2 regions of the Sporosarcina sp. SAFN-015 genome follow, and region 2 is predicted to be linked to the other one. Evidence: riboswitches for the same ligand, from Rfam matches in the RefSeq annotation. Region 2 holds a riboswitch; the other holds the start of a gene.
What was found. Region 2 has a riboswitch for cobalamin ahead of ACR65H_RS01440 (ABC transporter substrate-binding protein). Riboswitches for the same ligand answer to the same signal wherever they lie in the genome.
Positions count from the first base shown of each region.

Region 1: another riboswitch for cobalamin. It lies ahead of ACR65H_RS02050 (ribonucleoside-diphosphate reductase subunit alpha); the one in region 2 lies ahead of ACR65H_RS01440 (ABC transporter substrate-binding protein).

Region 1 is NZ_JBPFDR010000001.1:449,607-453,994, reverse strand. Features, by position in the region: gene ACR65H_RS02060 (DUF3221 domain-containing protein) at 1-81, shown strand, start outside; gene ACR65H_RS02055 (erythromycin esterase family protein) at 457-1,713, shown strand; cobalamin riboswitch at 1,828-2,008, shown strand; gene ACR65H_RS02050 (ribonucleoside-diphosphate reductase subunit alpha) at 2,173-4,386, shown strand; gene ACR65H_RS02045 (flavodoxin) at 4,371-4,388, shown strand, end outside.
Region 2 is NZ_JBPFDR010000001.1:322,804-327,191, forward strand. Features, by position in the region: gene ACR65H_RS01430 (adenosylcobinamide amidohydrolase) at 1-376, opposite strand, end outside; gene ACR65H_RS01435 (FecCD family ABC transporter permease) at 378-1,370, opposite strand; gene ACR65H_RS01440 (ABC transporter substrate-binding protein) at 1,363-2,340, opposite strand; cobalamin riboswitch at 2,462-2,644, opposite strand; gene argS (arginine--tRNA ligase) at 2,985-4,388, opposite strand, start outside.

The DNA.
Region 1 (4,388 bases), 130 kb from region 2:
TTTGATGAAAATGAAAAGAAGTGGGTATTCACAGTTCTGCCGGACGACGGAGAAGGCGTGTTGGAAGTTGCGGATCAATAAGAGTAGAGCAACCGTCGTATGTGGGCGGTTGTTTTTATGAACGGAGTTAAATCTCGTCTGAGCTGTGATAAACCCCTTCTAAGCAGTGATAACGTATGTCTATGTGGTGATAAACATTTTTGGCATGGGTAAGTTCATTCTGAGAGTCATCGAATTATAGTGATTCGGTGATAAATTTGTGCGAATCGGTGGTAATGTGCGCCAAGTCGGTGATAAACACTTTAGAGTCGGTGATAACAGCCCGAGAGTCGGTGATAACCTATCACAAGTCGGTGATAACGTTTTCCCCCCCCCCTTCGAAAATCACTTCAAGTCCCCCTCCCCCGGTTTCCATCCGCTGCCCATGGGTATGCTATCAACAGAGGAGGGATTGATTTGTCGAAAAGGCTGGTTTCTGCTATTCAAGAGAACGCTTTCCCGTTAAACGATAAAGCATTTGATTCTATTTTGGACGCAATTGGTGATGCGCGAATTGTCCTGCTAGGTGAGGCGACGCATGGAACTTCAGAGTTTTACAAAGTTCGCGCGGCATTATCGAAACGGCTAATTCAGGAAAAAGGGTTTACAATCATTGCGGTAGAGGGCGATTGGCCATCCGCGCAGGCGGTCAATCGCTATGTGAAAGGTTTCGACAAGGAAGGAAAATCCGCTCGGCAGGTATTGGTAGAATCTTTCAACCGCTGGCCGACGTGGATGTGGGCGAATGAGGAAGTAGCGGAACTTGTTGAATGGTTAAAACATGACAATGACGGAAAGGACGCGGCGGATCAAACAGGATTTTACGGCATCGATATGTATAGCCTCTATGAATCGATTGATGAGCTACTGCGGTTTCTTCAGGAGAATCCGCAGTTTAAGGCGGACTTGGAGTTGGCGAAAAAGGCATTCTCCTGTTTCGAGCCGTATAACCGGATGCCGGAGCATTATGCGATGTCGACTGCCCATTTCACGGATGAATGTATAAGTGAGGTATCCAGATTACTAACGACTATCCGAAGTCATGTAGATCTTTATTCGAATGAGCAGGAGAAGGACTTGAATATGACGATGAATGCATTAGTTGCGAAAAACGCCGAGTCCTATTACCGGGCGATGATGCAGGACGACGCCATCTCCTGGAATATTCGCGACATGCATATGGTCGAGGCGGTCAGTGAAATTTTGAACTATCATGGGGCTGATGCAAAAATCATCATTTGGGAGCATAACACCCATGTCGGCGATGCATCGGAAACGTCGATGGCCGACCATAAAATGATCAACGTCGGACAGCTCATCCGTGAGAAATATGGCAGGGAGGACACGTTTGCCATCGGTTTCGGCACGTACGAAGGAACTGTTATTGCGGGAGAAGGTTGGGGAGAACCGTATCAAAAGATGGATGTTCCGCCCGCTAAATTCAATTCATGGGAAGGGCAGATGCATGCGGCGGCCGCCGAGGATCAAGTTATTCTCTTCACGGAAGAAAACCGGCATTTATTCAATGAATGGATCGGCCATCGCGCCATCGGAGTCGTCTATAATCCGGAATTCGAGGCGTATGGGAACTATGTGTCATCGAGAGTCGGCAGCCGGTATGATGGGTTCGTATTTCTAGATCGAACGGAAGCTTTGAAGCCCTTCAACAAGTAAGAGCCATGCATCGATTGCACGGCTCTTCAAAAAAAATCTTACAAAATACTTTCTACCTATTTACTGTTTAAACACTACATGTTAGGGTATTAAAAGTACATAACACACAACATATAGTATCGAACGATGGAATGGTACCGTTATCGGTTTAATAGGGAATCCGCAAATCGGAGCTGTCCCCGCAACTGTAAACGCAGACGACCGTCTCAAAAACCACTGCAGCATAATGCCGCGGGAAGGGGAGATGGAAGGAGGAAGCGTGAGCCAGTAGACCTGCCGTCCATCGTCAAGCGACACTTTCTTCGGGGGTTGAGAGGTGGGAGCGAGCGGGTTCTTTGCTTTCATTTTTCTATTGCCCGATCTGTTTCCTACATTACAATCCATGAGCGATGACTCTACCGAAGAGGTAGAATCATCGCTTTTTTCATTTTTACGTTACCTAAAAGGAGATGGATTAGTATGACTATCATTACTGAAAGAACAGACATTATGGACAAACTGCAATCTGAATTCGGAGCGGACAAGCTGCAACCGCTTCTAACGGCGAGTGCTCGCTGGAAGGAGCGCCATCCTGAAGGGAGCGATTCTGAATGGTCGAAAGCAATGATTTTGGAAGTGCTCAGCAATCTTGACGAAGCATCTGCCTACTGGACATTCGTAGCTGCGCGTATTTATTTGCAGGAAGTTTATTCCCGTCAGGAAAGCGTAAGAGGCTCAAAAGCGTATACAGATTTTGCCGACAATGTAGAGCGGCTCGTGAAGAAAGGTCTTTATACATCCGTTTTACTAGAAAAATATTCACGTGAGGAACTAAAAGAGATTGGAACTTTCTTAGAGCCGGAAAGGGACAAGCTGTTTACGTATATTGGATTGAAAACGCTTGTAGATCGGTACGTGGCGGTTGATTTCAATAAACAGCCCGTTGAATTGCCGCAAGAACGTTGGCTCATCATCGCGATGACGCTTATGCAAAATGAAACAGAGAACCGTCTCGGAAAAGTGGCGGAAGCGTATTGGGCGATGAGCAATCTGTATATGACTGTTGCGACGCCGACATTAGCGAATGCGGGCAAACCGCATGGTCAGCTGTCGAGCTGCTTCATCGATACGGTCGACGATTCGCTCCAAGGAATATACGACAGCAATACCGATATTGCGAATCTATCAAAATACGGAGGCGGCATCGGCGTTTACATGGGCAAGGTTCGTTCGCGAGGATCGTCCATCCGCGGATTTAAAGGGGCTTCGAGCGGCGTCCTTCCGTGGATTAAACAACTGAACAATACGGCCGTCAGTGTCGATCAGCTCGGTCAACGTCAAGGGGCGATTGCCGTTTATCTTGATGTATGGCATAAAGATATTTTCACATTCCTTGATCTTAAGCTGAACAACGGCGATGATCGCTTGCGTGCCCATGATATTTTCACCGGAGTCTGCTTGCCAGATCTTTTCATGGAGCAAGTCGAGGCTCGAGGTGATTGGCATTTATTCGACCCGCATGAAATCCGGACTGTAATGGGGTACTCATTGGAAGATCATTATGATGAAACGAAGGGGAGCGGTTCATTCCGTGAGAAGTATGAGGAATGTGTCAATCATCCTGAATTGTCGAAGGAAACGGTACCTGCGATTGAAATTATGAAGCGTGTCATGCGCAGCCAGCTCGAAACCGGGACGCCGTTCATGTTTTACCGTGATGAAGTGAATCGCGCAAATCCAAATAAGCATAAAGGTATGGTGTATTCGAGTAATCTCTGTACAGAAATCACTCAAAATATGAGCCCGACCGAATTTGAATCCGTCACACTTGAAGACGATATCGTCGTAACCCGTTCAAAGCCAGGTGATTTTGTCGTCTGTAACTTGTCGTCCGTGAACCTTGGAAAAGCCGTTCCCGCGGATGTATTGGAACGCCTCATTACGATCCAAGTGCGTATGCTCGACAACGTTATTGAATTGAATAAAATACCGGTCGTTCAAGCGCAACGGACGAATGCTCGCTACCGTGGCATTGGACTCGGGACGTTTGGATGGCATCATTTGCTCGCTTTGAAGAATATTCAATGGGAGTCGGATAAAGCGGTCAATTATGCAGATGAACTGTATGAAAGAATTGCTTATTTGACGATTAAGGCTTCGATGGAATTAGCGATTGAAAAAGGGGCGTATCCTTTATTCGAAAAATCGGATTGGCAAAGTGGAGCTTATTTCGAGAAACGCGGATATGATTCAAAGAAATGGCGTGAACTGCGTATCGATGTAGCGATGAACGGTATTCGTAACGGCTATTTGATGGCGGTCGCGCCGAACAGCTCGACATCGGTTATCGCAGGATCTACCGCTTCCATCGATCCGATTTTCAAACCGTTCTATCATGAGGAAAAGAAAGATTACAAGCTGCCGGTCATTGCACCTGATCTTGATCACAACACATATGATGTGTATCGCCGCTCTGCGTATATCGTCGATCAGCGTTGGTCCATTAAGCAGAATGCGGCAAGGCAGCGCCATATTGACCAAGCGATTTCATTCAATATATACGTTCCGAACAACATCCGCGCATCCGTCCTACTCGATTTGCATATACAAGCGTGGAAATCGGGCATGAAATCGACATACTATACGAGGTCTACAGCTTCTGATATCGAGGAGTGCGAATGGTGTCATTCCTGATT
Region 2 (4,388 bases):
TGTATTCGAGCGCTTCCGTCACCGCCCGCTCGTCTTCATCGGACCAGGACGAAAAAAGCCCGGTCTGGTGCGGATACCGGCCGAGCGCGACGGTGTCTTTAACGGTATGCGAGAAGGCATGCGCATGGAGCTGCGGAAGGACCGCCACCTTTTTCGCGAACTGTTTTTGGGAATAAACCGAGGCGTCCTGCCCGTCGATCAGGACGGTTCCAGTTTTAGCCGGCAAGATGCCCGAAATGATTTTCAGCAACGTCGATTTGCCGCTGCCGTTCGGGCCGAGTATGCCGAGGATTTCTCCTTCATTCACACGGAATGAGATGTTGTTGACGATCGGCTCTTTACCGTATCCTCCCGCGAGATTGTCGACTTGCAGCATGTTACATGGCCCCTTTCCTTCTCTGTCTGTAGAAAATGTACGCGAACACTGGTGCTCCGATGAATGCCGTAATGACGCCGACTGGTAGTTCCGATGGCGAGATGATCGTCCGGGCGATCAGGTCGCAAATGATGAGCAAACTTGCGCCGTTCATGAATGACAAAGTGAGCAGATGCCGGTGGTCGGACCCCCACATGAGGCGCGTCATATGCGGGACGACAAGGCCAACGAAGCCGATCGTTCCGGATACCGCGACAGCCGAACCCGTCAGGATGGAGCCGCCGATAAGGATCATGAATTTCCGGCGTTTCACGTTGACGCCTAAATGATGGGCGCGTTCCTCCCCGAACAGCATGGCGTTCAATTCCCTCCGGTTCACCCAGAGAATGAAGGAACCGATGACGACGAACGGCAGCACCATAACGATATAATTCCAGCCGCGCATCGACACGCTTCCGAGGAGCCAGCCGATAATTTGACGCAGTTCTTCACCCGTAAGCGCAATCATGAGCGACAAGACGGAGCCAAGAAAAGAACCGAAGATGATTCCGGTAAGGATGATCGTCTCCATTTTCATCGAACGGTCGACAAGCTTTGCGAATCCGATGACGAGGAACATCGTCAAAGCCGCCCCTGTCATGCTGAACACCGGTAATGTGTATGTGCCTAAAATTGGAATCGATAAACCGAAAAAGAGTGTCACGACAGCACCCACCGAGGCGCCGGATGACACTCCGAGTGTGTATGGGTCTGCGAGCGGATTTTTCAGCAATCCTTGGAAAGCGGCTCCGGAAATTGCGAGCGCCGCACCGACGAGCCCTGCTAATATGACACGGGGCATCCGGATTTTCCATAAGATATTAGTCGCTGTCGTATCCGACGAATCCCAAAACGTGCTGATCGGAATTTTAACGCTTCCAATCGAAACACCGAGCCATACCGCCACAATCAATGTGGCGGCAGACACGATGTAGGCAATTGCCGATTTATTCACTGAATGCCTCTGGATAGATAGCCTTCGCTATTTCTTCAAGACCGAGCGCTAGACGCGGGCCTGTACGGCTCGTCAAGTTTTCGTCGACTTGGATGACTTGGTCTTCCTTCACCGCAGTAATGTCGCTGAAGCCGTCACGGTTTTTCACGCTTTCGACGATATCCGGCACATAGCTGTACATGACGATGATGACGTCAGGATTTTGCTTGACGATTTCTTCCGGGCTGATCATAACCCAGTTTTCTTCTGTCACAACGTTTTCCGCTCCGATCATGTCTAGGATTTGCTGCATGAACGTATTTTTACCCGGTGCATAAATTTCAGGTGCATCAGATGTTTCGATGAATACGCGTTTTTTATTCTCAACGTTTGCTGTTTTTGCAAGGACTTCTTCGACTTTCGCTTTCATGTCCTCTACGATTGTTGCGGCTTCTTCCGTTTTACCTGTAGCTTTGCCGATCGTTTCGATTGTTTCGTATGTCTGTTCAAAATCGGCGGCATTTTTCACGACGAATACGTTAATGCCTGCGTCTCGGAGCTGCTGTAGCCCTTCGTCGCCTGTGCCGAGCATGGACTCATGCGCGAAGACGACATCCGGCGTCATCGAGACGATCTTTTCAACGTTGAATTCCTGTCCGCCGATTTTCTCTTTTTCGAGTGCTTCTTCTGGATAATTGTCCCAATCGTTGACACCGACGATTTCATCATTCAAGCCGAGTGCGAATAAGATTTCCGTGTTGCTCGGAATCATGGAGACGATCGTCTCAGGTGCTTGTTCGATTGTAATCTCATTGCCGACTGCATCTGTTAATGTGACCGGGAATTCTGCTACTTCCTCAGCCGTTTGATCGTCTGTTTGCGAGCTGCCGTTTACCGGTGTGTCATCTTTCTTTGCATCATCCGTGCCGCATGCCGTTAGCAAGAATGCCGCAAGGATTGCTGTTAGCCAAAGTTGCCAAAACTTTTTCATTCTGATTTCCTCCTGTTTGTTCCAAATAAAAATCCCCCGTTTTGTGAACGGAGGAATGTGCTTAGTAAAAATACAGCTACGAAAGGACGCGCCGATTTCCACCAAACCTATCCTCGTAGGGTACGGGTGACTCATGAAGGCAGGTCTCCTGGCTTATGCTCATCGCGTACCGCGCCTTCCCGGAAAATCCAGTGGCATGTTGCGGCTTGCGAGCACTTACAGTGGCGGGACCGCGCCGGAATCAAACCGGCTTCCCTTTTAACCCCGGCGTTGACGGCGGGGCACCTTCATGTTTGGTTATGTAATTGATGTTCGGATTAATTATACTACAGTTTCGTGCGATGTCGAGGGGGTTTTGCGGGGGGTGATTGTGTTTCGGGTCGAGTTGGTTGTGTTGTGAGGCCGATTGATTGTGTTGCGGGTCGGGTTGGTTGCGATGCGGGTCCCGTTGATTGTGTTGCGCTCGTTTGATTGCGTTGCGATTCCGGTTCATTGCGTTGCGATCCCATTTGTTTGTGTTGCGCTCGTTTGATTGCGTTGCGCACTGAATTGATTGCGTTGCGATCCCACTTGTTTGCGTTGCGATCCGCATTCATTGCGTTGCACAATAAAACGCCCCTCCACATTCAGAGGGGCGCAACATTTTACATTCTTTCCGGTGCGGCAACGCCGATGAGTTTCAGCGCATTCGCAATTGTCGTGCGTGTTGCTGTGATGAGTGCGAGACGTGCTTCGGACAGGTCGCGGTTATCCGGGTCGAGAACTTTTTCAGCATTGTAGAAGCTGTGGAATTCTGCGGCCAGCTCCTGGATATAGTTCGTAATCCGGTGCGGCGAGCGGAGTCTTGCTGCATCGCTGACGGCACGCGGGAAGTCGCCGATTTTCTTCAACAGCGACAATTCCTTTTCTGCTTGCAATAAATCAACATGATCCGTTGAAGCGGCAAGATTCTTTTCCTCCGCTTGGCGAAGGATCGATGAAATGCGGGCATGCGCGTATTGCGAATAGTAAACCGGGTTTTCATTCGACTGCGAAATCGCCAAATCCAAGTCGAAGTCCATTTGTGAATCGGCGGAGCGCATCGCGAAGAAATAACGGACAGCGTCCAAGCCGACTTCTTCAACGAGTTCACGCAGCGTGACCGCTTTTCCGGTACGCTTGCTCATTTTGAATTTCTCGCCGTCTTTATATAGCTGCACCATTTGCGCAACTTCCACTTCAAGCGTATCGCGGTCGTAGCCAAGTGCCTCGATCGCCGCTTTCATCCGTGGAATGTAGCCGTGGTGGTCTGCTCCCCAAATATTGATGAGCTTATCGAAGCCGCGGCGCAATTTATCCTCATGGTATGCGATGTCCGGCGTCAAATACGTGTACGAGCCGTCATTTTTAATGAGGACACGGTCTTTATCATCGCCAAATGTCGTCGAACGGAACCAAGTTGCTCCGTCTTCTTCAAATACATGGCCATTCGAACGCAATTTATCGAGAGCGATGCCGATTTTGCCGTCTGTGTAGAGAGATGTTTCCGAAAACCAGTTGTCGAACGGCACACGGAAGTCTTCCAAGTCCTTCTTCAACTTTGCCAATTCGAAATCAAGGCCGTACTTCCGGAAAAACTCCTGACGCTCTTTTTCGCCGACGTTTACGTACTTGTCGCCGAATTCCTCCGCAAGCTTCTCACCGATATCGATGATGTCCTGTCCATGGTAGCCGTCCTCCGGCATTTCTTTTTCAAGACCTAATGCTTGGAAGTATCGCGCCTCGACTGAAAGGGCCAAGTTATTCACTTGATTGCCCGCGTCATTGATGTAATATTCCCGTGACACGTCAAAGCCTGCGAAATCGAGGATATTGCACAATGAATCCCCGATTGAAGCGCCGCGCGCATGACCTAAATGCAAGTCCCCCGTTGGATTTGCAGAGACGAATTCGACTTGGACTTTTTCATTTTTGCCGTATGTCGAACGACCGTAATCCGCTCCTTGGGCAAGTACCGTTTTGACGACTTCCCCTAAGTAATCGCTTTTCAGCTTGATGTTAATGAAACC